One region of the Bradyrhizobium sp. 35 genome, then DNA from elsewhere that is predicted to be linked to it. Evidence: predicted binding sites of a transcription regulator. Region 1 holds the regulator's gene; each other region holds the start of a gene.
What was found. The regulator LexA, encoded in region 1, represses DNA repair genes until DNA is damaged. The targets are predictions, from matches to a motif close to TGTTCNNNNTGTGTTCNG.
Positions count from the first base shown of each region.

Region 1 (9,556 bases):
CCGGGATGAATCATCCGCACCTTGCCGTTGTCAGGCGTTCGAAGGTCGCGATTCTCGCCACCGGCGACGAGCTGGTGATGCCGGGCACCACGCCCGGCCACGGCCAGATCGTCTATTCCAACGGCTACGCCCTGCACGCGCTCGCCCGCAGCGAGGGCGCCGAGACCATCGACCTCGGTATTGCCGCCGACACGCTCGAGGCCACCACCGCCGGCATCCGCCGCGCCCGCGAGAGCGGCGCCGACGTCCTGATCACGACCGGCGGCGCATCGGTCGGCGACCACGATCTGGTCCAGCAGGCACTGCGGGACGAAGGCATCGCGATGGCGTTCTGGAAGATCGCGATGCGGCCAGGCAAGCCGATGATGCACGGGCGACTCGGCGCAATGGGTGTGATCGGCCTGCCGGGCAATCCCGTATCGTCCTACGTGTGCGCTTTCCTGTTCATGGTGCCGCTGATTCGCGCCCTGTCGGGCCGTTCAGTGATTCACCATCGCCGTGAACGCGCCGTGCTCGGCCGCGACGTCGGCGCCAACGACCAGCGCGAGGACTATCTGCGCGCGCATCTTGAGGAGCGTGACGATGGCACACGCGTCGTTGTTCCCGTCAATCATCAGGACTCTTCGCTGCTTGCGAATCTCGCTGCAGCACAGGTACTTCTCGTCCGCGCACCATTCGCGCCGAAGGCCGAAGCCGGCACGGCTTGCGAAGTGTTGCGGCTCCCCGTCTGAGCGCCCCCGCAACGCGCGTTCCGCGCACTTTGCTCTGTTCACCGTAAATTAAGCAGTTGCGGAACATGTATCGAACATATAGTGTCTGTTCATGATTTGTTTCGAGCATGCAGCGGCTTATGGCCGAATTCAGCGTCTCGGAATCGGACGACATCAACCGGGGGACTTTGGTCGAGATGTTAACGCGCAAACAATACGAGCTTCTGCGGTTCATCAGTGAACGTCTGAAGGAAAGCGGCGTGCCGCCCTCCTTCGACGAGATGAAGGATGCGCTCGATCTGCGCTCGAAGTCGGGCATCCATCGCCTGATCACGGCGCTCGAGGAGCGTGGCTTCATCCGACGCCTGCCCAACCGCGCCCGTGCGATTGAAGTCATCAAGCTGCCGGAGCTCCAGGCAGCCGCTGGCAGCCGCCGCGGCTTCACGCCGAGCGTCATCGAGGGCAATCTCGGCAAGGTGCGTGCGAGCGCGAGCCTGCCCGCTGACGAGGGCGAACGTCCCGTCGCGGTGCCGGTGATGGGCCGCATCGCGGCCGGCACGCCGATCGAGGCGTTGCAGACCCGCAGCCATACTATCAGCGTACCGCCTGACATGCTCGGCTCGGGCGAGCATTACGCGCTGGAAGTGCGCGGCGACTCGATGGTCGAAGCCGGCATTCTCGACGGCGACATGGCCCTGATCCAGCGCAACGAGAGCGCCGATACCGGCGACATCGTGGTGGCGCTGATCGACGACGAGGAAGCGACGCTGAAGCGCTTCCGCCGTCGCGGCGCCTCGATCGCGCTCGAGCCCGCCAACGCGGCCTATGAGGTCCGCATCCTGCCGCCCAACCGGGTGAAGATTCAGGGCAAGCTGATCGGGCTTTACCGGAAGTACTGATACCGGGAGTCCTTTCTATCGGCAGTACTTCATATCGGAAGCACTTCATGCCGGAGGTGCTTGGCGCCTCGCGCGCTTCCGATCGGCATCGCCGGTCAGAGATTGGAGCGGATCATCGTCCGCTCCGGCTGGATAGCCTTTCTGGTTCTGCACAGACTATCCGGCCCCTCCTCCAACGCTGGCTCCTCGCCACGCCGACGAAGCAGCACCGCTTCAAGCAGCACCGCTTCGCGGCTCGGTTGTTCGAGGAAACAGCGACCAGCGGTCAAGTTCGGCCGTTGCAGCCAAGTTGGCAATGTTCGCGTACGCGCCTCCCGAATGCATCGCGGCGAGCTTTGTTCCTATTGAATTCGGGAAAGATAATGTGATCGCGGCTTGCGGAAGCCAGCCGCAGATTTGCCCACAACCAAGCACAGCGTTCGTGCTTCCACTCTGATAGAGGCCTGCGCCTCGATAAGAGACGCGGGTTGCTATCCCAGCATGAGGAGCACCCGATGTGTGACTACAGCCTACATGCCGTCGCGTCGCGCCCCGCCGAAGTCGGCGAGACGATCGTCACGACAAGCTTCCGCGGCACCTCGACGCGCGGCTTCGCCTCTGCAGCCGATCCGTCCGTCGCCGTCTGCCTGCTGCCGGGGACGGAGCTCGCCTTCGCCGACGACGTCCGCTACGACAATCGCTGGATCTGGACGCGCACCATCAATTCCCGCGTCGGCAAGTTCGGCAAGATCGATCCGCACGTTCCCGACCGCCATCATGATGCGATCGAATTCCCCGACGGCAAATACGTGCTGGTGACGCAGCTCGTCGAAGGCCAGCGCGCGACGGTGCTGCAACTGCCGGTGACTCAGTCGGTCACCGAGCGCGAGCACAAGGCGCAGATCACCGCCGACAGGCAGCCGACCGTCACGCACCTGCCGATCGGCTGACAGAGCCGCCCTCCGGCTACGAGGTCGGAGGTCAGGATTGAATCGCCATCGCCGGCCGTGGCCGGCGAGATGGTGTGGTTTGCGCCCCGCGAATCCGAACGGACGCACCGAACCACTGCGTTGCTCCGCACCATCAGATCAATCGTCGGCTTGCAGGTCGGTGTCCGCCGGCGTTGCGTCCTTGATGCGAGGCGCGGTCGACTTTGGCGCGAGGCTGCCGTCGAAATCACCCTCGCCGGCGCCGGCCGGCAACCAGGGGCGGCTCGTGCCTCTCGCCCTCACTGCCTGAACCACAAAACCGTCACCACGCTGCGTCAGCGCCAGCGCGCTCTGGCTGGCGAGCCGCTGCCGATCGACCACCATCGCCGCGCAATCGGGCGGCGCGGGACGAGTCGTCACCACCAGGGCGGCCCGACTGCAATCGTCTGCGAGAGCGTCGACGCGCAGTGCCAGCGCGACCAGCCTCCCGTCGGCCAGTGGCGTCACGCAGCCGGATTCGTCGCAGGACACGCCATCGGCAAGCGAGGCTCTGCCCGCATCGCGCGGATCGGCGTCGGCAGCGAGCCATTCCTTGAGCAGAAAGCCGTCCTTGTTCGTCCTGATCAGGTGCAGATATCCGTCCCTGCCCCGCACCGCGACGCTCGCGCCATCCCCGGCAATCAGGATGTCGGGCTGCCGCGCCGACAGTCCCCAGAGGATCGCTGCCAGCAGCACCAGGGCGCCGGACCAGCGCAGCGGCGTGCGCAACAAGCCGAGCACAATGATTCCCAGGCTCGCCGCGATCAGCGGCGCGATCCCGAACGCCGGGATGCGGCCCACCGCGCCCGGCAAGGCCGCGACCCAGCGCGAGACCGCGACCATCCACTCGATGCCAATCCCCATCAGCCACCAGAACACGCTGTCCAGCCCGAACGGCGCAGCAAGCAGCCCCAACAGCCCCGCCGGCATCACCAGCGCAGAGACCACGGGCATCGCGCCGAGATTGGCGAGCACGCCGAACGGCGTGACACGGTGGAAATGAAAGGCGGCATAGGGCGTGGTCGCAAGTCCCGCAATCAGCGAAGCCATGAACAGCATCGCAATCTCGCGCCCACCCCACATCGCAATGCGCGCAGTCGCCGAATTGTCCGGCGAGGCAAACAAATTGGGCATGCCGATTTGCACCAGTGCGACCAAGCCGAGCGTTGCCGCAAACGACATCTGAAAACTCGGATGCACCAGCGCTTCCGGCGCGACCGCCAGCACGATCAGCGCAGCCACAGCAAGCGTGCGGAAGGTGATGGCGCGGCGATCGACCATCACCGCGATCAGCACCACCGCCGTCATGAAGAACGACCTTTGCGTGGCGACCTCCGCGCCCGACAGCAGCAGGTAGAACGCAGCGGCGACCAGCGCGGCGGCGGCCGACCATTTCTTGATGGCGAAGCCGGCTGCCAGTCCGGGGATCAGAGCGAGCAGCGCGCGCACCGCGAAGAACACGACGCCGGCAACGACGGCCATGTGATAACCGGAGATCGAGAGCACGTGGCCGAGGCCGGAGATGAACATCGCATCGTTGACGGGCGTGGTGATCGCATCGCGCCGCCCGGTGAGCAGCGCGGTCGCGATCGCCCGATTGTCGCCGTCGAGCGTCGCCCGGATGCGGGCATCGATCGCATCGCGCAGGCCTTGCATGAAGGCCGCGTAACGCAGCCGTAAGCCGCCGGTCTCAGGCGGCGACGCCACCGTGATGGCGCCCATCGCGAAGCCGGAGGCGCCGATGCCCTGGAAGAACATGTCACGCGAAAAGTCGTAGCTGCCGGGCCGCACCGGCGCGAGTGGCGGCATCAGCCGTGCCTTCAGCTGAACGAAGCTACCGACCTCCGGCGCGGTGCCCTTGCGGACCGACAGGCGCACGCGCTCGAGCCTGACGTCGCTGCGCTGCGCCTCCATCGCCGTGACGCGCAGCACGAAACGATCGGTACGCTCGCGGATGTCGCGAGCCTCGACGAAGCCCGACAACGACACCGAATAGAGCGCCCTTGCCAGCACCGGGTGGACGATGCGCGCCGTCTTCCAGGTTGCGACGGCAAAGCCGGCCGCGACCGCCGCGATCATGATGGCCGGGGCGAACAGCCGGCTCCGCCGCAACAGAGCCGCGCCAAGCAGGAGCGCGATGGCGGTCGTGGCAACGACCCACAGCACCGGCTCATGATCGGCAGAGAAATAAAGCGCGATGCCGCAGCCAAACGCGACGGGCACCCACGGCAACAGCCGCCCGGCGCCCGCCTCGGCGCGCAGCCAGGCGCGGAGGGTCTCGGCCAGCGATGTCCAGAGGTCGAGGCCTGCAGGCGCGAGGCCGCCCGCGGACGCGGCGCGGCCCGCGGGCCACGTCCCCGCGATCCCCTGCGATCGTACCGGCCGGCCCGGCTCCGCCATTCCCTGCACTCGATGATACGCAACGAAGCCAGAAGCTACCGGAACGTGCAGGTGGGCGGATAGCGGTACGGATCAGGAACGAAGGGGCGCGGCCGCTACTTTTCCTCTTCCATCGTCACGGCCACATCCGCCTTGGCCGACAGCCTGACCTTGTTGCCCTCGATATCGGCGACGAGGCCCTTGTCGATGAAGTGATGATGGCCCTTGTGGCTGCCCTCGCCGCTGTCCTTCTTGGTCAGCTTGATGCGATTGCCTTCGACCTTGTCGACGGTGCCGATGTGGACGCCGTCGGCGCCGATCACTTCCATATGCTCTGCGATGTTCTGCATGGTGGGTTCCTTGTTGGACCCACCCCAACGCGCGGGGAGCACGTTCGTTCTCTCACGAGAATGACGAAGCCGTGTGCCCGCTCGTCAGATCAGCGGCGCCTGCGACGAAGCATGGTGATTGACGATCTTCCACTCGCCGTCCTCGCGCATGATGACCCAGCTCATCTTGACCGAGAAATCGGGGCGTTCGCCGGCGAGATCGAACGAGATGGTCGCGGCCATATTGATCAGATCAGGACCTGCCTGCGCCGCCGTCACCTCGGAAAACACCGCGCTCGGCTTGCGCCAGCGCGGCAGGCCGTTGAAATAGTCTGCGACGCCGGCCCTGCCCCGGTAGAGCTTTGGGTTGGAGCCGAAGAAGAAGGCATTCCTCGCATAGAGCGATGAGAGCGCGGCCGCATCGAGCGTGGCGAAGCCGGCGCGCCATTTCGCGATGATGCCGGAAACGATAGCGTCGGCTTCGTTGCTCATTGTGGTCTCGCAGCTCTTTTCAGCCTTTGGCAACTTCCTTCGCGAACGTGTCGCGCAGACCGATAGTCCTGGAAAATACCGGTCTGTCGGACGTCGAGTCCTTGTCGCGCACGAAATAGCCCTGGCGCTCGAACTGCATCGGCTCGGTCGAATTGCTTTCCGCGACCGATGCCTCGACGCGGGCATTAGCGAGAATTTCCAGTGACTGCGGATTGAGGTCGGCGGCGAAGTTCGAGGCGTCCGGGCTCGGTTTGGCAAACAGCTGATTGTAGATGCGGATTTCCGCGGGCACGGATGTCGCCGCCGGCAGCCAGTGCATGGTGGCCTTGACCTTGCGGCCATCGGGCGCGTTGCCGCCCTTGGTCGCGGGATCGTAGGTGCAGCGCAGCTCCACCACCTCGCCGGCATCGTTCTTGATCACGCCGGTGCACTTGACGAAATAGGCGTAGCGCAGCCGCACCTCGTTGCCCGGCGACAGACGGAAGAACTTTTTCGGCGGGTTCTCCATGAAGTCGTCCTGCTCGATATAGAGCTCACGGCCGAACGTGATCTTGCGGGTGCCGGCGGAGGGATCATCCGGATGGTTGATCGCCTCGAGCTCCTCGGTCTGCCCCTCGGGATAATTCTCGATCACGATCTTGAGCGGCTTAAGCACCGCCATGCGCCGCTGCGACGTGCGGTTCAATTCCTCGCGGATGCAGAATTCCAGCATGCCGACGTCGACCACGCTATTGGCTTTCGCAACGCCGATGCGCTTGACGAATTCGCGAAGCGCGGCCGGCGGCACGCCGCGGCGGCGCATGCCCGCCATGGTGGGCATGCGCGGGTCGTCCCAGCCCGCGACATGGCCCTCGCGGACGAGCTGGGTCAGCACACGCTTGGACAGCAGCGTGTAGGTCAGGTTCAGCCGCGCGAATTCGTACTGGTGCGGCTTCGAGGGCACCGGCAGCTTCTCGATGAACCAGTCGTAGAGCGGCCGATGGTCCTCGAACTCCAGCGTGCAGATCGAGTGCGTGATGCCTTCGATGGCGTCCGATTGGCCGTGGGCATAGTCGTAGCTTGGATAGATGCTCCATTTGGTCCCGGTGCGCGGATGGTGCGCATGCAGGATGCGGTACAGCACGGGGTCGCGCAGATTGATGTTGCCCGCACCCATGTCGATCTTGGCCCGCAGCACGCGCGCGCCGTTCGGGAATTCGCCCGCCTTCATGCGACGGAACAGGTCGAGGTTTTCATCCACGGTGCGATCGCGGAACGGCGAGTTCTTGCCGGGCTCGGTCAGCGTGCCGCGCGCAAGACGAATCTGCTCCTGGGTCTGGTCATCGACATAGGCGAGCCCGTCGCGGATCAGCTGCTCCGCCCATTCGTAGAGGCGGTCGAAATAGTCCGAAGCGAAGAACAGGTTCTTGCCCCAGTCGAAGCCGAGCCAGCGCACGTCGGCCTGGATGGAATCGATATATTCCTGCTCTTCCTTGACCGGATTGGTGTCGTCGAAGCGCAGATGGCAACGGCCCGGAAACTCTTGGGCGATGCCGAAATTGAGCGCGATCGACTTGGCGTGGCCGATATGGAGATAACCGTTCGGCTCCGGCGGGAACCGGGTCACGATCTCCTTGTATTTGGCCTCCTCGAGGTCGGCCTGGATGATGTCACGAATGAAATCGCGCCCAACCTCGTTCGCCACCGGTTCTGTCATTACGAAAATCCTGTAGGGAAATCAGCGGCCCTTCTGCCAAATTCCCTTGGCTGAGCCAAGGGCTTAAGCAAGGTCTCAAGCAACCCCTGGCGGTCCGCTGCCGGGCTTTAGTTATGCTCCGGTCCTGTTATATACCAGCGCCTCCAATGCATAGGCCCTGCCAAGAATGACCTCTCCCGTCGTCACCCGTTTCGCTCCTTCGCCGACCGGCTTCCTCCATATCGGGGGCGCGCGCACGGCGCTGTTCAACTGGCTCTATGCGAAGAAGCACGGCGGCAAGATGCTGCTCCGGATCGAGGACACCGACCGGGAGCGCTCCACCGAGGCCGCGATCGGCGCCATCCTCGACGGCCTGAAATGGCTGGAGCTCGGCTGGGATGGCGACGTCATCTACCAGTTCAGCCGCGCCGCCCGCCACCGCGAGGTCGCCGAGCAGCTGCTCGCCGACGGCAAGGCCTATCGCTGCTACGCCACCGCCGAGGAGCTCACCGCGATGCGCGAGAAGGCGCGCGCAGAGGGGCGCACGCGCCTCTATGACGGCCTGTGGCGCGACCGCGATCCGGCGACGGCCCCGACCGACGTAAAGCCCACCATCCGGCTCCGTGCGCCCCAGACCGGCGAGACCGTGATCGAGGACCAGGTCCAGGGCCGCGTGGTCTGGCAGAACGAGAATCTGGATGACCTCGTCCTGCTGCGCGGCGATGGCAACCCGACCTACATGCTCGCTGTGGTGGTCGACGATCACGACATGGGCGTCACCCACGTCATCCGCGGCGACGACCATTTGATCAACGCGGCCCGCCAAAAGCAGATCTACGACGCGATGGGCTGGACGCTGCCGAGCATGTCCCACATCCCCCTGATTCATGGCCCGGACGGCTCAAAGCTCTCCAAGAGGCACGGCGCGCTTGGCGTCGATGCCTACCGCGCCATGGGGTACCTCCCGTCCGCGCTCCGCAACTATCTCGTCCGGCTCGGCTGGAGCCATGGCGACCAGGAAATCTTCTCGACGGAGGAGATGATCGCGGCGTTCGATCTTGCCAGCGTCGGCCGCGCAGCAGCGCGCTTCGATTTTGCCAAGCTGGAAAACCTCAACGGCCACTACATCCGCAATGCCGACGATCAATCACTCGTGAAGATGTTCGAGGACGTGCTCGACCACGTCGTGCCCAGCCGCGACGAGCTTAAGGCCAAGTTAAACGACACCACGCGCGCGCAGCTCCTGAAGGCCATGCCGGCCCTGAAGGAGCGCGCCAAGACGCTGATCGAGCTGATCGACAGCGCCTATTTCATTTTCGCGGACCGGCCGCTGGAGCTTGACCCGAAGGCGGCGGCGCTGCTGACGCCTGAGAACCGCAAGCTGATCGGCCAGCTTCATTCCGCGCTGGAGAAAGTCGAGACGTGGAGCGCGGCCAATGCGGAAGCCGCGCTGCGCGCCTTTGCCGAGGAAAATAGTCTCAAGCTCGGCGCGGTCGCCCAGCCGCTGCGGGCCGCGCTGACCGGTCGGACGACGTCGCCCGGCATATTCGAGGTTTTGGACGTCCTGGGACGCCAGGAAAGCCAGGGCCGGCTTAAGGATCAGGCTAAGGACTAGCTGAGGGCCAGCCTACGACGTAAGTCGACCATGCGTGGCGCCATCTTGCAGCGCACACAGCAATAATATACCCATCTCACCCGTACCTTCTGGAACATCCGGCCTGCCCCGCGATATCTCATCGGGGCCTCCGGGTCCGGCCCGTTTCACCATACATCGGGGACCTCTGATGGACGCCAAACCAAGCAATAAGACCGCCACACTGACGGTCGGAAACAAGAATTTCGATCTTCCGATCCACAGCGGCAGCGTCGGGCCCGACGTCATCGATATCGGCAAGCTCTACGGCCAGTCCGGCCTGTTCACCTACGATCCGGGCTTTACCTCGACCGCGAGCTGCCAGTCCAAGATCACCTATATCGACGGTGACGCGGGCGTGCTGGAATACCGCGGCTATCCGATCGAACAGCTCGCCGAGAATGGCGACTTCCTCGAGACCTGCTATCTGCTGCTGTTCGGGGAGCTTCCGACCGCCGCGCAGAAGAAGGATTTCGACGACCGCGTGATCCA
Region 1 covers NZ_JADPJC010000092.1:8,787-18,342, reverse strand. Annotated here, with positions in the region: gene glp (gephyrin-like molybdotransferase Glp) at 1-731, shown strand, start outside; gene lexA (transcriptional repressor LexA) at 908-1,609, shown strand; gene IVB36_RS19720 (hypothetical protein) at 2,104-2,538, shown strand; gene IVB36_RS19715 (ComEC/Rec2 family competence protein) at 2,677-4,956, opposite strand; gene IVB36_RS19710 (DUF2171 domain-containing protein) at 5,052-5,285, opposite strand; gene IVB36_RS19705 (nuclear transport factor 2 family protein) at 5,370-5,756, opposite strand; gene IVB36_RS19700 (glutamine--tRNA ligase/YqeY domain fusion protein) at 5,776-7,452, opposite strand; gene gltX (glutamate--tRNA ligase) at 7,619-9,046, shown strand; gene gltA (citrate synthase) at 9,216-9,556, shown strand, end outside.

Region 2 (9,556 bases), on a different contig from region 1:
TGGAACCTGTCGAATGCACTCCTCACAATCGTGCGCGCACCGGAACGGTCAGGTCTTGCCGCGAGTTGCCCCATCTCCAGCAAGGAGATCGTCATGAGCGTTGAAGGTAAAGTGAAGGAAGGCGCCGGATTCATCAAAGAAGAGATGAACGAACACGGCAAGTCCCCCGAGAGCCAGAAGAAGGCCCAGGAAGGTCGCGACTTGCGCAACGAAGGCCGGATCGAAGACGGCAAGCCGCCGAAGACGACGAAGCCGGGCACCGGTCACTAGATCGCGTTCGAAACCCCGTTTGGTGAAAGCCGCCCCTGGTCATGTCAGGGGCGGTTTTTCACGTTCATGACCAGCCGATACGTGCCCATGCGATCTTCCGAAGCTGTGATCCTCCGAAGGTGCAGTCCTACAAAAATAGCCGGAGGCTCGAAGCATGCAGGGCGATGGCTGGTAGAACGCTCCGGCTGTTGTATGGTCGAACGTTTCTTGTGAGGGGCTGATGAAGATTGCCATTGTTGTCGCCGGCTTGATCGTTGTTGTTGCCGCCGTTCTCGTGGCGGTACAGCCCGGCTTTCTAAAGCCTGCGTCTATGGCACTCGTGAAGAAGTCCGACATCCTCGGCTTTTCGCCAGGGATGACATTCGACGAAACCAACAAGCTCGTCACGCAACGTCGCTACCGCTGCCGTCAGATTCGCGATTCCTACGTCCTGGAGTGCGCAGTCGACGGCGCCAAGGTCACGATCTTTGCCGACGACGTTGACCCTGGGAATCCTGATCCCAAACATCCCATCTGGCGCGTCATTGCGGAGTTGAACAATCCGGGTCCCCAAGACGCTGCCGTCAAATCGATCTCCGACCAGTTCAACGCCCAGCCAACCAGGGACGCCCGGGACGGATGGATATGGACTGTCGGCCGTGGGCTCAAGCTGAGCTACGACGGCGCCGCCTTGAAGCTGGTGGACGAGGCTGAGGAAATCAGGCGTGGCAAGCAGGAAGCAAAGCGCTAGGGAGCGCGACGCCGGGTGCCCTTCAGTGACGAAACCGGTTGACGGCCAACAGCGGCAGCCATGATCCCAGCACCATGCAGATCGCAATGGCTGCGACTAGGACGTATTTCAGGGGATGTTGCGAGGACGCGAGCGAACCTTCGAGGTGAAGGTATGGCAGCATCGCCTCCACGGCCATCCCGATCAGGGCAACCGCAACCAGCCCGCCAACCGCCGAAGCGAACAGGTTGACGATCCATCCGATCGCGCCGCGCTCGTTCGACCAAGCCTCGTAGATCGCGACAGCCAGCATCACGAGCACAAAGACCAGCATGAAGCTCATCGAGCCGCCGACGCTCGCCTTCGACCCGAAGATTTCTACCAGCAGCATGGCCGCCACCGCGAGCAGTGTGATCGCCTTCACGACTTTCCTCTTTGGTGTCTCAGCACATAGGCCGCGAAGCCAATTCCGATGCCGAGCAGGCTTTGCAGCATGGCGGTTGGTCGCGCCGGGCTTCGCCGGGGTTCAACAAATTGCACTCGGAGAACTGCAGGACCGCCGCGCAGTGACGACCGAAGGCCGGGGACCGATCTATGCAGCTTGCCTATTGGAAAGCCGCTCGAACGCCGTGATGGCCCGGTTGGCCAGCATGAGGCGTCTGTGCTCGCCCTTGCGGACCATCTCTTCGACGGCGGCCGAGAGAAAGCGGCTGGTGAACGGCGCGTCGCTGACTTGTCCGGTGCGCTCCAGATAATCCCAGGCGATCTGCACGGAATGTTCGATGAGATGGGACAGGTTCTCGCTCATGCAGAACCTACGCTTGGCGGGAGCGCTTGTTCCGCGCTGGCCAGTAGGTCGGTTCTTCATGGCAGATCTCGAGACGTTCAATTTCCGCACGTTTTCGACTGACGAACAAATGAGGAACGACAAGCGCGCGCCGACGTTAGGTGGAAAAGGAGAGATCGCGATGGCTGACAAGACAGCTGACAACACCGGGGACAACACACAAAAGGATCCGAAGGATTGGGTTTCCGGCGACGACCCGATGACCGGCGCCCAGGAATCCTACCTCAAGACCCTCGCCGAGCAGGCGCACAAGCCCCTCCCCAAGAAGGATCTGACCAAGGCAGAGGCGTCAGAGCTGATCGACACGATGCGGCAAAAGGCCGGGCTCGAGAAGTAGACAGCGGGCATGTACGCCCCGCCCCTGCGAGACGGAAGAACATGACTCACCGATGATCAGAAGTGTCGCGGGAAGGTTGCAGGCGTTCGGCCAACGCTGCATTCACAAACGTTGAGCGCGCTGCATTTCGTCGGGCACAGACAGCGTCGATTGAGCGCACGATCCCGCAATGTCGATTCCACAACTTCAATGCCGGGATTGCGGCCTGTCGCTTTGCGAGCCGGGCACTCATCCTGCTTTGCCTTGCTTCACGTCATGTACGATGTCACCGATGGTGCTTCCCACGACAATCGCGGCAACAACAGGCCAACCGGCGGCTACCATAAGGATGGCCCCGTAGCGCATGTCTTCGCCGGGCCGTTTATAACTGTCTCGGCCCGAGAACAGGAGCACCGCGATCAGGCAGCCAACTGCGTATCGTCTAAACCATTTCACGACGAGAGACCTTCGTTTACGGGCATTCGTCGCCTCGAACTCCGTCGTGGTTCATGATGTCGGCCGTCCGGCCGCTCGCCGGCAGGCGAAATTTCAGACGATCATGCAAGGCGCGTCAGGCGCCTTGCATGACCTGCTGCCGCTCATTTTCTTGAGCGCGCTGAGCATCGGCTCCGCGCCGAGCTCAGTTCTGTCACTTCGGCAGATCGCGGATTGCCAGCTTGATGACTGTAAGGACAACGAAAGCGGGCGCCCCGTAAACGATGGCGTTCACGGCCCAAGTGATGGCGACGCCCAAGAAAACGGAACTGCCGACAGCTCCCCAGAAAAGGTAAGCTGCGGATATACCCGGCATCTCCCATGCCATCACAGGGGTGGAGTAGTCGGTTAGCTGCTCCATGACGAGCAGCACCGTCGAGACGAGGGCCCCGATTGCCAGTGCGACGGTGAGAACGGATTTCATTGTCTTCAAAGGCCCAACAGCGCCATCACGATCGGAATCATAAAAAAGGCTGCCAGGCCGAGGAGGCCTCCTACGGCAATCTTCACCCAACGCCGTTGAATTTTCGGCTCGAGCCATGTCGCCAGTTTGACCCAGAGCGCATACGCCCATCCGGCAACAATCGAGCGGATAAGTGCAAACAGAAGCTTGCCTAGAATATTGGCCATAGCGGTTAGTCGCGTCAGTTCCGCGGGGAGTTCATCTGCCAACGGCTAAACAACCCCGTGTCCCCCGTGAGTGAGGTGGCCCAGTTCTGCGATTTGCGTCACGTTCTGAGGACCCGGTTAGCGCTGTGGGGCTTCGTGAAGGGCTCGTTTTCTAGCGCTTGAGCAATGCCATCGCCATTCACGGCGCGCTCGGCGCGGCATCGTGACTGCTGACATCAGGGTGGCAGCAGCGGTGTGCGACGAGCCCCGCGATGCCGCTCAACTCTGCGGTCAACCAAAGGACATGCCATGAAGTTCGCCTCCACTCGCCTGATCGCTACTGACATCAAAATCATGGTTTCGTTCTACGAAATGGTGACCGGATGTTCCGCCGAATGGCTCGCGCCGGTGTTCGCCAAGATCGTGACGCCGGGCGCCAACCTCGCAATCGGCGCAGCCGAGACGGTCGCGCTCTGGAAAGAAAACAGTGCCGAGCCCGGCGCCAACCGCACTGCCGTGATCGAGTTTCAGGTTGAAGACATCGATGCGGATTATCAGCGCCTGAAAGACAAGGTTACGCTGGTGCACGAGTTGAAAACGATGCCATGGGGCAACAGGACGTTCCAGTTTCGCGACCCCGAAGGCACCGCGGTATCGCTCTTCATGCCGCCGATCGAGCAGGCCGGAAAGCGCCTCGCGGCGCAATAGGTCGCGGCAGCAGACTGGCCCGGGCGATATTGCAAGTGGCGCGTGTGCGGCACTGGGATTGCGGTGAATGTGCATTGAAATTCGCCGGCTGATTTACTTCATCAGCCGGCTTCGCCCTCATGCACATGTGCACCCGCCCCTGCCCCTCCCCGGATTTTCCTGCTATCTCCTACCCCCGCCGTCCCGGCCCAAAGCAAAACCCCATCCGTTCAAGGGAGCAACAATCATGCGATACCTTCACACTATGCTGCGCGTGCGCAATCTCGATGTCGCGTTGAAGTTTTACCAGGACGCGCTGGGGCTGAAGGAGGTGCGGCGGATCGAGAACGACAAGGGGCGTTTCACGCTGGTGTTCCTGTGCTCGTCGGACGATCTCGAGGCACTCAAGGAGCAGCCGCAGACGCGCGGCGCGCCGCTGGTGGAGCTCACCTGGAATTGGGACGAGGAAAAATACGGTGAGGATCGCTTCTTCGGCCATCTCGCCTATGAAGTCGACGACATCTACGCCACCTGCGAGAAGCTGATGAAGGCCGGCGTCACCATCAACCGTCCGCCGCGCGACGGCAACATGGCCTTCGTCCGCTCGCCGGATTTGCACTCGATCGAGCTGTTGCAGAAGGGCGATCCGAAGCCACCGCAGGAGCCGTGGTCGTCGATGCCCAACATCGGCCATTGGTAGGCCTTTTTGCCGGAACCAGCCCCTGCCCTAAGCGTTCTCTCTTCGACAATGCAATTGGAGGAGGACGCGATGGGACGCGGAATTTTGTTGTGGATGCTGGGTGTGCCGATCCCGGTGATCATCTTGCTGTGGCTGTTCTTCGGCCGCTGATCGCCTGACCAGGCTTTGCCTTGCAATGAAAGCTCCGCCTCGGGCGGAGCTTTTTGCATGCGGACCTTTTGCATGAGAGGATCGGCGCAATCGCCCGTCGCTCGCCGCAGTGAATTCCGCTATTACCCGCGCCGAAAGAAGCGCCGCGGGAGGATGATGTGCCGGACCAAAAACTGACGATCTGGGGCCGCGCCAATTCGGTCAACGTGCAAAAGGTGCTGTGGTGCCTCACCGAGCTCGGCTTGGCTTACGAGCGCATCGACGCCGGCATGGCGTTCGGCAAGACCCGCGACGCCGACTATCTCGCGATGAATCCCAATGCGCGGATCCCGACGCTGGTCGAGGGCGACTTCACGCTGTGGGAATCCAATTCGATCATGCGCTATCTCTGCCTCGCGCATGGGCGCGGCACGCCGATCTATCCTGAGGCGCCGAGGCTGCGCGCCAGCGTCGACCGCTGGCTCGACTGGACGCTGTCGATGGTGCAGCCGGTCGACCGCCCGGTGTTCTGGGGCATCGTGCGCACGCCGCCCGCCGAGCGCGACATGATCCAGGTGCAAAAGGATGCCGATGCCGCCGCCGAGGTCTGGGCCATCGCGGACCGCCTGCTCTCCACGCGTCCGTTCATGGACGGCGATGCGTTCACGCTCGCCGACATCGCGGTTGGCGCCTATGCGCGGCGCTGGCTCGGCGTCGAGGGCATCACCCGGCCCGCGCAGCCGCATCTGACGCGCTGGCTCGCCGAACTCGGCAAACGGCCCGGTTTTGCGCAATTTGTGGCACCGCCGATGTCGTGAGCGGTGGCGCGGCTTAAAGTCCGTTACGAGCACGATGAATCGGCATTTTGCCGCGCGGCGCCGGGAGATGGCGGCTACTGTGCATGGGGTTGTTTTCGCGTTTTTTTGTTAAGGCCAGCCGCGCTCGAACAGCAGTACGCAGAAAATCAGCACGAGCGTGACCGCCGCAGTGGCGAGCCGCGCGGTCCAGCTCAGGCCGCGGCCGACCCACCACAGCAGCGCGCAATACATCACGAACGGGACGATGATCTCGGGCCGCATGATGTCCGGCGGCATGGGGGCTCAGCGCCTGACCGTGGTCTCGACGCTGATCGAGCCGCCGATCTTGACGCAGGTGCCGGTGCTCTCGACCAGATGGAAGCCGCGGCCATAGGCGGCGCAGGAGCCCGCTTTCGCGCTCCCGCCGGCACCCTTCAGCGGCAAGGCCTTGCCAGCCTGTGGGCGCTCCGGAGGCGGCAGACGCAAGGCTTCCGCCGCGGCCGCGGACGTCGTCAGCAACGAGATCAGGATGAGGAGCGGCGCACGCATGCAGGCCGTTCTAGCCCGGACCGGCGTCGCGCGCCATCGGGGTCGCTTTGCCCGGGGATCAGATGAACTTGATGCCGGCCGATTTGCCGCGGCGCCACACCACCTGGCAGCTCCGCCCGGTCCGCGCATCGCGCGCGAACGCCATCCGGATCACGCCCGGGAGCTGGCTCGCATCCTCGTCCAGCGTGATCTTGGCGCCCGTGGCGGAGATGTCCTGGACCAGGCATTGCCGCGCTGCGAATCCGCCGTCGAGCGTGATCCAGGCATGCTGCGACAGCGACTTGCGGGCTGCGCGCTTCTTGGGCGGTGGCATCGGCTTAAATTCTCCCAGTCCAGCGCTAGCTCAGGGAACCTAAGAAACCGTTGAATTCGGCCGACCGATCCTTGGGTGGGATGCTATCCACCGGTGCCAAAAGACCGTTCCCGAACGGCTTGCCCAGGGCGCCAAAGGCCATTATAGGTTCGCCCGCTGCAGCCGCCGGGCATGACTCGGGCGGCCAGCGGCCGTGCCGCGAAAAGCGGCGGGGCCCTGGGTTTGCTCCCTTCGTCTATCGGTTAGGACGCCACCCTTTCACGGTGGAGAGAGCGGTTCGATTCCGCTAGGGAGCGCCATCATCCGCCGTTGGATGACAGGGCGAATCTGCCGCCCCGCATGAACCTCCCTGCCCCTCGCCTCCGACCAATGTCCAGACTGAACCGGATGCAGGCCGATGGCGCAGCACAAATCTCCCTCGGACGACCAGGCCGGGATTGCCTCGCCGGCGCTGCCGCCATGGATCCACCGCACGGCAGCCTACGTGCCGGAGCGGCGCGCCAGAATGCTGGAGCACATGGCGCGCGCCAGGTCGCTGCCTCGGGCAACGCCTGCGTTGGAGCCGTCGCATACGGCCGGCACGAACATTCTCGGGGACGCCTGCGGCTACGCCGTCCTGTTCGGCATCATCGCGCTGCTGTTTCAGTCGCGCGTTCCTCTCTACCTCGGCGCCTTTCTCTTCTTCACCGATGGCGAGCGCATCGAACTCGCTCTTGCAAAGATCGGCATCCGTCTCGAGCTTGGTACGATCGGGCCCGACATCATCAAGGGCTTCGTATCCCTGTTCGGATGGTTCGCGCTGCTGGCATCGCTGAAAGCGTCCGTCCCCGCCTGGCTCGCGACATGGATGCTTCCAGACACATCGTGGTCCTTGCTCGCCGGAATCGCTCTTTTGTTCGCCATCGTCGAAGCATTCGCAACGCGCGCGATGCAGCATGCATTGCCGTGGTTCGGATTTGAGAGGCGACCGAGCGGCCTGGCCTGCGCGACGATCAAGCTCGCTATGGCCCTTGGCGTGCTGGCTCTGCTGGTGCTGCTCGGATGACGCGATCGTGAGGTCACGGGCCTGACAATCGCGGCGCTATGCCGCCCGCCCCGATCTGCGCATTTACCGGAAATTTACCCCTGCTCGTGAGCGCCGGTATCATTTGCTTAGAATTTGATTGCTACCGTGGAATTACGGAAAACCTCCGAAACACGATTGGCGCCCATGTCCGTCGCAGAGTTCCTCAGACAGCGTGCCGTGCATGTCACCGTGAGTGGCAGCTACTCGCTGCCGCGTTGGTACGATTGCGAGGGCAAGCTCCGTACCTTCGCCTGCCGCACCAGCCGCGTTTCACCGTTCCGCATGATGGTCGACGTTCCCGTAGTCGGAAAGGTCGGCGAGCGCGTGACCTCCTACTTCCAGGATTTTGGCGAATTCCAATGCACCATCAGCGCGACGCTGAAATCGGGCTTCCTGATGGAGCTCGACATGACGCGGGCCCGGCGCGCCTGGATGTCGGAAAAGCTGACCTGGCTCGAGAAGAAGCAAAAGGACGCCAGCGTCCAGGAGCTGCGGAATGACGCGCGCTTCGTTCCGCAGGTCGCGCACACCTTCCTGACGCTCGCCGACGGCAGCACCCATGCCTGCTTCATCATCGACGTCTCCACGGCCGGTGTCGCGATATCCTGCGAATACGATCCGCCAGTGGGAACCCCGCTTGCGGTCGGCGCTTGCGTCGGGCGCGTGATCCGCAAATTCGAAAACGGCTTTGCTGTCAAATTCGCCGAAAAGCAGTCGCGGGACGACGTCGTCCGGCTGATCGTCCGCACGGCCATGCTGCAATCGGCCTGATCCTCCGGCCGCGCTGCCCTATCGCAGCCCTATTTCGAGATAAGCTTTTGAAGGTCCGCGCCTCGTTCCGGACGTCATTTGCAGACTTGCGATCGGGGGACCGAATGGCAGTCGAGAAAATTACAGTCGATAAGGTCAGAGTCGACAAGATCACCTGGGACAGGGTCGGCCGGGTCACCGAGCCCGGACGCTACATGTACACGTTCGGCTGGCTCACCATCACCGCCGACGATCTCGATATCTGGAAGCAATACCCGCAGGCCGCGTTCACGCTGATGGCGCAGCATTCCGAGCCGGACGCGTCCACCGGCGAGGAGTTCCATCTCGGCGCCTTCGACGTCGCGCCCGACGCGCCGCCGCCGCTCACCACGCATTGAGACAGTCAAAGCGGGCTACGATCGGCAGCCAGCCGCCGCGGCAGGGCGCGTGGCGGGAACGCGTGGCACGCCCGTTGCTTTATCATTGCCATGACTCACATCCCCGCCTTCGATCAGGCCTTTCTGCTGTTGCTCATCGTGCTCTGCCTTGGTACGTGCCTTATCCGCGCCTTCTGGGAGGTGGAGCAACTCCGGGGCCGCCGCACCGCGTCCCCATCCCGCGCGATCAAGCGTGACTAGACCGGCTCGGCCGGCCGTGCGTAGCCCGGACGGGGCAATCCCGGCTCTGGACTTGCCGCGGCGACACGTGCATCGTCAATCGAAGAAACCTGCACATTGCCTTGATCTGACTTACCAATCGCGATCCGATGACGGGCGCGCGACCGTTGTCATGGGATGACGAGGTGGTTCTGTCATGCAATTGATTGCGCTCGTTATTCTGCACCTCGGCGACTGTCCTGATGAACGCAGGCTGTCACGCTTGTTAAGAGACGCGACAGCAAGCGCATGACACAAGGTCGCATCAGGGAATGTAGATAAGCGGATCAAGGGAACCTATTTTCGGCGCCGATGTACCTGATTGAAGCGTTACCCACCGTCATCGGAACGGCCGCCATTGCCCCGGCGCTGCTGATGCTGTGGCTCGTCATTGCCGCCGAGGAACGCCCCGGACCGCCGGCCCAGGTCTGGACCGCTTTCCTGCTCGGCGCGGCCAGCATTTCGCTGCTGGGCCTGGCCCGCGCCCCTTTCGCCAAGATGGTTGCGGCCCCGGACAACCCGTGGGCGGCACTGGCCATGCATTCGATCTTCGGCGTCGCGCTGCCGGAGGAAGCGGTCAAGGTGATCGCGATCGTGCTGGTCGCCTCGACCAAGCGGCGGACCTTCGCCAATCCGATGGACACCGTGGTCTATGGCGCCGCG
Region 2 covers NZ_JADPJC010000017.1:125,817-135,372, reverse strand. Annotated here, with positions in the region: gene IVB36_RS03000 (hypothetical protein) at 94-270, shown strand; gene IVB36_RS02995 (hypothetical protein) at 491-1,000, shown strand; gene IVB36_RS02990 (hypothetical protein) at 1,023-1,403, opposite strand; gene IVB36_RS02985 (hypothetical protein) at 1,572-1,787, opposite strand; gene IVB36_RS02980 (DUF3072 domain-containing protein) at 1,948-2,163, shown strand; gene IVB36_RS02975 (hypothetical protein) at 2,792-3,061, opposite strand; gene IVB36_RS02970 (hypothetical protein) at 3,067-3,309, opposite strand; gene IVB36_RS02965 (VOC family protein) at 3,556-3,954, shown strand; gene IVB36_RS02960 (VOC family protein) at 4,181-4,633, shown strand; gene IVB36_RS02955 (glutathione S-transferase) at 4,942-5,580, shown strand; gene IVB36_RS02950 (hypothetical protein) at 5,689-5,856, opposite strand; gene IVB36_RS02945 (hypothetical protein) at 5,863-6,108, opposite strand; gene IVB36_RS02940 (PilZ domain-containing protein) at 6,167-6,421, opposite strand; tRNA gene IVB36_RS02935 (tRNA-Glu) at 6,646-6,720, shown strand; gene IVB36_RS02930 (hypothetical protein) at 6,819-7,466, shown strand; gene IVB36_RS02925 (pilus assembly protein PilZ) at 7,632-8,258, shown strand; gene IVB36_RS02920 (hypothetical protein) at 8,363-8,635, shown strand; gene IVB36_RS02915 (PrsW family glutamic-type intramembrane protease) at 9,206-9,556, shown strand, end outside.
Region 2: a site for LexA is predicted at 1,889-1,906, ahead of IVB36_RS02980 (DUF3072 domain-containing protein). Genes of this name have one in related genera too.

Region 3 (9,556 bases), on a different contig from region 1:
GAAGTCGGCACCGAAGGCAAGCTCGGCGGCCAGGCCGAAGTCCCCGGCGTCGCCGGCACCTGGAAGGACCTCACCGACAGCGTCAACTCGATGGCGGGCAACCTCACCGCCCAGGTCCGCAACATCGCCGAAGTTGCGACCGCGATCGCCGGCGGCGACTTGTCGCGCAAGATCACCGTGGACGTGCGCGGCGAGATCCTTCAGCTCAAGGACACGCTGAACACGATGGTCGACCAGCTCAACCGCTTCGCGGGCGAGGTGACGCGCGTGGCGCGCGAGGTCGGCACTGAAGGTCGGCTCGGCGGCCAGGCCAACGTGCCCGGCGTCGCCGGCACCTGGAAAGACCTCACCGACAGCGTCAACTCGATGGCGGGCAACCTCACCGCCCAGGTCCGCAATATCGCCGAAGTCACCACTGCCGTGGCGCGCGGCGACCTCTCGCGCAAGATCACCGTCGACGTCCGTGGCGAGATTTTGGAGCTGAAGAATACCATCAACACCATGGTGGACCAGCTCAACGGCTTTGCCGGTGAAGTGACGCGCGTGGCGCGCGAAGTCGGCACCGAAGGCAAGCTCGGCGGCCAGGCCGAGGTGCCCGGCGTTGCCGGCACCTGGAAGGATCTCACCGACAACGTCAACTTCATGGCCTCGAACCTCACGGCTCAGGTCCGCAACATCGCCGAGGTCGCGACCGCGATCGCCGGCGGCGACCTGTCGAAGAAGATCACGGTGGACGTGCGTGGCGAAATTCTGCTGCTCAAGGACACCTTGAACACCATGGTCGAGCAGCTCCGCTCCTTCGCCGCGGAAGTGACGCGCGTCGCGCGCGAGGTCGGCACCGAGGGCCGGCTCGGCGGCCAGGCCGTCGTGCCCGGCGTCGGCGGCACCTGGAAGGACCTCACCGACAACGTCAACCTGCTGGCCGCGAACCTCACCACCCAGGTCCGCAACATCGCCGAAGTCACCACCGCCGTCGCGCGCGGCGACCTGTCGCGCAAGATCACCGTCGACGTGAAGGGCGAAATTCTCGAGCTCAAGAACACCATCAACACCATGGTGGACCAGCTCAATGCCTTCGCCGGCGAAGTGACGCGCGTTGCCCGCGAGGTCGGCACCGAAGGCGAACTCGGCGGCCAGGCCCAGGTGCCCGGCGTCGCCGGCACCTGGAAGGATCTCACCGACACGGTCAACTTCATGGCGGCGAACCTGACCGAGCAGGTCCGCGGCATCGTCAAGGTGGTGACCGCGGTCGCCAACGGCGATCTCAAGCAGAACCTCACCGTGAAATCGAAAGGCGAGGTCGCGGCGCTCGCCGACACCATCAACAACATGACCGAGACGCTCGCGACTTTCGCCGACCAGGTGACGTCGGTGGCGCGCGAGGTCGGCGTCGAGGGCAGGCTCGGTGGTCAGGCCGACGTGCCCGGCGCCGCGGGCACCTGGAAGGACCTCACCGGCAACGTCAATTTGCTGGCAGCCAACCTCACCTCGCAGGTGCGCGCGATTGCGGAAGTGGCGACCGCCGTGACCAAGGGCGACCTGACGCGGTCGATCCAGGTCGACGCCCGCGGCGAGGTCGCAGAGCTGAAAGACAACATCAACACGATGATCACGAACCTCCGTCTCACGACGGACGTGAACACCGAGCAGGATTGGCTGAAGACCAATCTGGCGAAATTCACCAACATGCTTCAGGGCCAGCGCGACCTCACCACCGTCGGTCGCCTGCTGCTGACCGAATTGTCGCCGCTGGTGAATGCGCATACCGGCGTGATCTACCAGGTCGAGAATGAAGAGAATCCGCGGCTCCTGCTGCTTGCCTCCTATGCCGGCGACGGCGTCTATCCGTATCCGCGCGTGCTGCCATTCGGCGACGGCCTGATCGGCCAATGCGCGCTCGACCGGCGCCCGCGCGTGATTGCGGACATTCCGGCCGACGTGGTGCCGATCAATTCGGCGCTGCTTCGCGTCGCGCCGAAGAACCTCGTGGTGCTGCCGGTGCTGTTCGAAGGCCAGGTCAAGGCGGTCATCGAGCTCGCCTCGCTCACCTCCTTCACCACCTCGCAGATGACCTTCCTGGAGCAGCTTACGGACTCGATCGGCATTGTGCTCAACTCGATCGAGGCGACGATGCAGACCGAGGGCCTGCTCAAGCAGTCGCAGCAGCTCGCCGGCGAGCTCCAGACCCAGCAGCGCGAATTGCAGCAGACCAACGACCAGCTCGAACAGAAGGCGCAGCAGCTCGCCGAGCGCAACGTCGAAGTCGAGCGCAAGAACCAGGAGATCGAGCAGGCCCGGCGCGCACTGGAGGAAAAGGCGACCGAGCTCGCACTGACCTCGAAGTACAAGTCCGAATTCCTGGCCAATATGAGCCACGAGCTGCGCACGCCGCTGAACTCGATCCTGATCCTCGGCCAGCAGCTCACCGACAATCCGGACGGCAATCTTACCGGCAAGCAAGTCGAATTCGCCCGCACCATCCATGGCGCCGGCACCGACCTGCTCAATCTCATCAGCGACATTCTCGATCTTTCCAAGATCGAGTCCGGTACGGTGACGGTCGACGCCGAGGAAATCCTGACCGCGAATCTGCTCGAGACGGTCGGGCGGCCGTTCCGTCACGAGGCGGAGAACCGCAATTTGTCGTTCAAGATCGACGTCGATCCGAATCTTGCGCGCAGCCTCGTCACCGATTCCAAGCGCCTGCAGCAGGTTTTGAAGAACCTGCTCTCCAACGCCTTCAAGTTCACCGCCGAGGGCGAAGTGCGCCTGAAGGTCGCCGCCGCGGTCGGCGGCTGGGGCACGGATCATCCCGTGCTGAACTCGGCGCCGGCCGTGATCGCATTCGAAGTGTCCGATACCGGCATCGGCATTCCGCTGGAGAAGCAGAAGCTGATCTTCGAGGCGTTCCAGCAAGCGGATGCCGGCACCAGTCGCAAATATGGCGGTACCGGCCTCGGCCTTGCGATCAGCCGCGAACTCGCAAGCCTGCTCGGCGGCGAGATCCACCTGCGCAGCTTGCCGGGCAAGGGCTCGTGCTTCACGCTTTACCTGCCGCTGAAATATTCCGGCCCGACGCTCGCGCCCCGCGCAACGCCCCAACAGAGCCAGCCGCCGGCGCTGCAGCCCGCGACAGCCGAACCGCAGCGCGTGATCGAGCAGCTTCCCGACGACCGGCTCAACCTCGAACCCGGCGATAGCATCCTCCTGATCGTCGAGGACGACCCGCACTACGCGCGCGTGTTGGTCGACCTCGCCCGCGACAAGGGATTCAAGGTGCTGGTCGCGGCCCGCGGCGCGGAGGCGCTGGAGCTTGCAAAGCAGTACCAGCCGAGGGCTGTCTCGCTCGACGTATTCCTGCCGGATATGCTCGGCTGGACCGTGTTGAGCCAGCTCAAGCACAATCCGCTGACCCGCCACATCCCCGTGCAGATCATCACGCTCGACGAGGACCGCCAGCATGCGCTGGCGCGCGGCGCCTTCTCCTTCGTCAACAAGCCGACGACGACCGAGGGTGTCTCGGCCGCGCTGACCCAGATCAAGGAATATGCGCGACCGCGGCGCAAGCGGCTGCTCATTGTCGAGGACAACGAGGCCGAGCAGCTCTCGATCCGCGAGCTCCTGCATCACGACGACATCGAGATCGTGACGACCGGCACCGGTGCCGACGCGCTCTCGATGCTGCGTGAGAACCCCTGTGATTGCGTCGTGCTCGACCTGCGCCTGCCCGACATGACCGGCTTCGAGGTGCTGGACCAGATCCGCAATGACGAGGCGCTCTCGAACGTTCCGGTGGTCGTCTTCACCGGCCGCGAGCTGTCGGCCGAGGAAGATGCGGAGCTCCACACCATGGCGCGGAGCATCGTGGTCAAGGGCGTGGAATCGCCGGAGCGCCTGCTCGACGAGACCGCGCTGTTCCTGCACCGCGTGATCACGGAGTTGCCGATCGAGAAGCAGCGCATGCTCGAGAAGCTGAACAGTTCCGACGAAGACCTGATCGGCAAGACCGCCCTGCTCGTCGACGACGACGCCCGCAACATCTTTGCGCTGTCGAGCGTGCTGGAGCGGCGCGGCATGAAGGTGCTGACGGCCACGACTGGCAACGAGGCGGTGGCCCTGGTCGAATCCAACCCGGAGATCGCCATCGTGCTGATGGACATCATGATGCCGCAGATGGATGGCTATCAGACCATCGGCGTCATTCGTGAAAACCCCACCTTCGCCCGTCTTCCGATCATCGCGTTGACGGCCAAGGCCATGAAGGGCGACCGCGAGAAATGCCTCGAGGCCGGCGCGTCCGACTATCTCGCCAAACCCGTCAACACCGATCAATTGCTGCTTGCAATCCGCATGTGGCTGCACCGCTGAGTTGGATGCCCGTATGGACCACGAAAAGGTCAACATCCTCCTCGTCGACGACCAGCCGGCCAAGCTGCTCGCCTATGAGGTGATCCTGAAGGATCTCGGCCAGAACCTCGTGATCGCCTCGTCCGGTCGCGAGGCTCTGGAGGTGCTGCTCAAGACCGAGATCGCGGTGATCCTGGTCGACGTCTGCATGCCCGAGCTCGACGGCTTCGAGCTCGCCGCGATGATCCGCGAGCACCCGCGCTTCCAGAAGACCGCGATGATCTTCATCTCGGCCATTCAAGTCAGCGACATCGACCGCCTGCGCGGCTACGAGATGGGCGCCGTCGACTACGTCCCGGTGCCGGTCGTGCCGGAGGTGCTGCGCGCCAAGGTCAAGGTGTTTGCAGAGCTCTATCGCAAGACGCGCGAGCTCGAACGGCTGAATCAGGACCTCGAGGACCGCGTGCGTGCACGCACCGCCGAGCTTGAGAATTCCACAGCAAAGCTGCGCGAGAGCGAAGAGCGGCGCAGCATGGCGATCGCCGCCGGCAAGATGGGCTCCTGGGACTGGGACTGGATCACCGGCGACTGGATGTGGGACGAGGGCCAATACCGCATCTTTGGTGTTGGCCCGGAGAGCTTCGAGGTGAATCCGGCCAACGTTCAGGCGCTGTTGCATCCGGATGACGTCGATCAGTTGCGCAAGGCGATCGCCGAATTCAACAAGGGCACGCGCTCCTATGAAACGGAGTTCCGCATCGTGCGGCCCGACGGCGATGTGCGCTGGTGTGTCGGCACGGCCGCCGCCACGGTTGACGATAGCGGTCGGGTCATGCGCGTCAGCGGCGTGACGGTGGACATCACCGAACGCAAGCGCGCCGAGGAACGGCAGACTCTCCTGGCGCGGGAAGTCGATCATCGCGCCAAGAATGCGCTGGCGCTGGCGCAATCGATCGTGCGCCTCACCCGCGCCGACGAGGTCAAAGCCTATGTCAGCGCCGTCGAGGGACGCATCAATGCACTGGCGCGCGTGCACACGATCCTGTCGCTATCGAGCTGGCAGGGCGCCGAACTCTCGAAGCTGATTGACGAGGAGCTTGCGCCCTATTCCCTCGGCGGCCAGATCAAATTGGCGGGGTCGGAAGTTCAGTTGCTGCCGGCAACCGCCCAGACGCTGGCGCTGGCGCTGCATGAGCTTTTCACCAACTCGGCGAAATATGGCGCGCTCTCGACGCGGACGGGACGGCTCGCAATCGGCTGGCAGGTCGAGGACGAGCTGCTCACGCTGACCTGGGAGGAATCCGGCGGCCCGCTCGTCATGACGCCGAAATCCCGCGGCTTTGGTACGCGGAGCCTGCTTGCGAGCGTCGAGTCCCAGCTCGGCGGGCAGGCGCGATTCGATTGGCGCGCCGAGGGTCTGCTGTGCCGGCTCGAGGTGCCGTTGGTCCGCAAGACTGCCGCGACGACCGCGCCCGGCAACTTCGAAGCCGCCAGCTCCGCCGAATTGCAACGCGCTTCCGGCTAACCGGAGGCCGCACTCTTCCTGCGCTGCGTCGTTTGCGGCTCGCGCGCGACCCGTCCTTCGAGCCAGGCTTCTGTTTGGGCGAGATCGCGCAGAGCCTTGGCATAGCGGCACGCCGCGCTTCGCTCCGCGCCGCGGGGCAGCTTGCGCGCTTTGCGGAGGATGTCCGCAGCGGCATTACGATAAGCCAGAGAGCGATAGAGAAAGACCACCTTACCCATATCGAATGTTCCCGTATTGCGCGGTCATTCTCGCCCACCCGGCATGAACGTCGGATGAAGCGGACGATGACAATTCCTTCATGCGGGTGGAACCGGCGCGTGTCGCAGGCGTTGCATGCGAGATTGGGATAGAGTTCCATGCGCGCGAAGAAGTCGTCTGACCTGATCTCTCCCAGCGGGCTCGTCAAGCTGATGACGCACGCGATGATGGGCGCAGCCTTAGGACTCGCTTTCAGCCTCTTGCTCGTGCTGTCCAATCCCGGCGTCGCCAATTTGCTGAGTCACGGCGGAAGGCAGGCCGTTGTCGTTTTCGCCCTCACCTTGGTGACGACGTTCGCGATCGGCGCGACACTGACCGGCGTCGTTTTCATCCTGGCCGAGGACAAGCAATCTTGAACTATGCGTGCTTTACCGGAATTCTTTGTTCGGAACTCCTGCGACGAATGGCAGTTGGCTGCCTGCGTCAATTCAACTCAGGGAGTTCCCGCAGATGAAGACCACCAAGCTCGCTCTTGCCGTGATGTTGGCAACCGGCCTCGCCGCTGCACCGTTCGCCGTGCAGGCCAAGTCGCACAAGGCAAAACACAGATCATCGATGTCATCGTCGCAGACCACCACGGGCGCCAACACCAAGTCCTCCAAGGGTGCTGATCCCTCCGGTCAGGGCGGCTCCGGCCCCGGCTCCGACCAGGGCGGCACCATGACGAACAACAAAGCCGGCATGAGCAACACCAAGTAGGCGTTCGTCGAAAACACGAAGGCCCCGCGATCGCGGGGCCTCTTGCTTTGGTATTCGAACAGACTTCTCTCGGGCCGCTTCGTCAACATGCGGTATCGACGAGCCCCGCACCTCGCGTTGCGCGTAGGCTTCAGCTACGATGGCTGCCCAGGATGTCAGGATGAACGCCTGCAGGATCTGACTTCACCAGATGGTCGAGTCGTGCGCGCTTGCGCGCGATCAAGAGCTGGGCCGCGGCGTCGTCGAGCCCCTCGCGTTGCAGCTGCCGGATGGCAGAGCCCAGTTCGAGAATCTCGGCGCGCAGCTTTAGAATCCGGTATGCATCCGGGTCTTCCTCCACCATGCGCTCCCAAGGCTCTCAGCGGCGCGCGATCACGCGCAGAGGACTACCTGATGTCTTCGCGGAACGAAGGCGCATCCTATCGCGGACATTCGGCAGGACATCGCCGCCACCTGCAGCCTTCCATTCGCCGATCAGCAGATTGATTTTCCGGCGCAGATCCATATGCGCCAGGGCCTTCTCCGTGCAGTCCCGATCGCGCTCGACAAGCTCGCGTACGGCCGCCTCGACATCGGCCATTTCCAGCCTCAAGGCGCTGATTTTACGTCGAATTTCATTAATTTTGTTGTCCATGACTTGTTAGAACAAAATAAGAACATATAGTCAAGTCACGATTTCAGAAGGGAGAAGCGACATGCAGGTTCAAGGTAAATACGATGCCAAGTCTTTCCTCACCGAGCAGATGACGCGGGCGCAGGGCCTCCGGCTGAAACGGCTGAGCGAAGAGGCGTATCAGCCCGCGCAATACGCGCGGGATCTGTCCTCCAGCGAGGCAGCACGGCGCATTCAGGTGCTGGAAGCGGAGATCGAGCTGGCGGATTCGTTCTAGGCTAGGTCGCCCATCCGGAACGTTGCTTGCGCTTTCGGAACCATGCCTGTCCCGGATTGTTTTCCCAGGCCAAGGGAGAACATGCATGGCACGCAAGGCAAAGAAGCGCCGCTACTCGCGCAGCTCCGGCAGCGATGTCGAAGGCGAGATGAAGCGCTACAAGAAGGGGACCGCGAAAAGCGGACCGGGCGGTCGAGGCGGACGCGTGAAGAGCCGCAAGCAGGCAATCGCGATCGGCCTGTCGAAAGCGCGCAAGAAGGGCAAGAAGGTCCCGAAGAAGGCCGCGAAACGAAAGACGTCCAAGAAGACGTCAAAGAAGACATCTCGGAAAACATCCAAGAAGACTTCGAGAAAGAGTTCGAAGAAGACGTCGAAGCGCAAATCCTCCAAACGGTCGCGCTGACCTCAGTCAGATCATGCTGCCCGGCATGAAGCAGCGGATCGAAACGCCGAACGCGGTCTTCACCGGCCACACCATGGTGCGGCCGGCCCGGTTCGGCTCGGTGATCACGGCTTCGTCCGGTACCTCGACCCACTCGCCGTCGAGCCGCACGCGGTAATGTCCATTGTGCGAGTCCCAATCGGGATCGGCGACCGCAAACCCATCCGCATCCGAGCAGCACGGACCGAGATGGCTGCGCAGGCCGTCGAACCACGGCTTGAGAGGTGAGTCCGCGTAGCGGCCGTCGTCGCGCCCGAGAGCGTTTCCACCCCATAGCACGAGTGGCGCTACCAACGGCGCCACAAGCAGCGCACTTCTCAGCGAGAGCTTCAATCGATCCATGTCGGCACCGATCAAATACGAATTGCCGGCCGGCTCAGCGGCGGCAAGTTCGAAGTTCCACGCTTGCAATCGTCGGCGGCTTCATTGCCGCCGAGTCCGTACGAGATCCGCAATTGTGATGAGCGAACACGGCTTTTTCGGACGAAACCGGGTCATCCTCCCTGCCGTTAACGAGAATGTTATCGGCGATGTGCGGAAATCCTGAAGGCGAACGGGAAAGGCGGCCCGAAGGCCGCCTTTTTGGAGTTGCGCCGATCGACGTTCGCCTTATGCGAGCGGCACCGCCACGAACCGGGTCGTCTGCGCGCTTCTGACCTGCAGCAGCACGCTGCGCTTGCCGGACGATTTCGCCTGCGCCAGCTCCGAACGGACATCGCCGATATTGGCGACGGCGTTGCCGCCCACGTTGAGGATGACGTCGCCGGTCTGGATGCCGCGTTGCGCGGCCGGGCCTTGCGGATCGACTTCAGTGACGACGACGCCCTTCTGGCCGGCGCCCTGCACGTCGCCCGCCGGAGCCAGGCTAAGCCCGAGACGCGGCGGCATGCCGGCATCTGGCTGCGACTTGCCCTCGTCGGCTCTAGCCTGCCGCTCGTTCGGCAACTCGCCAAGCGCCAGTGTCACCGTCTTGCTGTCGCCCTTGTGGACGACATCGAGCTTCACGGACGTGCCCGGCGCCAGGGTGGCGATGGTGCGGGCGAGATCGCGGGAATCCTTGATCGCGGTGCCGTTGACGGCGGTGATGACGTCGCCCGCCTCGATGCCCGCCTTCGCCGCCGGGCTGCCGTCCTGCGGATTGTCGACGATCGCGCCGCGCGCCTCCTTGAGGCCCAGACTGTCGGCGATATCCGACGTCACCGGCTGCACCTGGACGCCGAGCCAGCCGCGCGTGACCGCGCCCTTGTCCTTCAACTGTGCGACGACGAGCTTTGCGGTCGAAGCCGGAATGTCGAAGCCGATGCCGACCGAGCCGCCGGAGGGCGAGAAGATCGCAGTGTTCACGCCGATCACGTTGCCGTTCATGTCGAAGGCCGGGCCGCCGGAATTGCCCTT
Region 3 covers NZ_JADPJC010000056.1:166,655-176,210, reverse strand. Annotated here, with positions in the region: gene IVB36_RS12665 (HAMP domain-containing protein) at 1-4,368, shown strand, start outside; gene IVB36_RS12660 (HWE histidine kinase domain-containing protein) at 4,382-5,872, shown strand; gene IVB36_RS12655 (hypothetical protein) at 5,869-6,090, opposite strand; gene IVB36_RS12650 (hypothetical protein) at 6,229-6,486, shown strand; gene IVB36_RS12645 (hypothetical protein) at 6,581-6,829, shown strand; gene IVB36_RS12640 (hypothetical protein) at 6,960-7,172, opposite strand; gene IVB36_RS12635 (hypothetical protein) at 7,188-7,409, opposite strand; gene IVB36_RS12630 (DUF3072 domain-containing protein) at 7,525-7,719, shown strand; gene IVB36_RS12625 (DUF6496 domain-containing protein) at 7,805-8,122, shown strand; gene IVB36_RS12620 (hypothetical protein) at 8,129-8,503, opposite strand; gene IVB36_RS12615 (Do family serine endopeptidase) at 8,771-9,556, opposite strand, start outside.
Region 3: a site for LexA is predicted at 7,471-7,488, ahead of IVB36_RS12630 (DUF3072 domain-containing protein). Genes of this name have one in related genera too.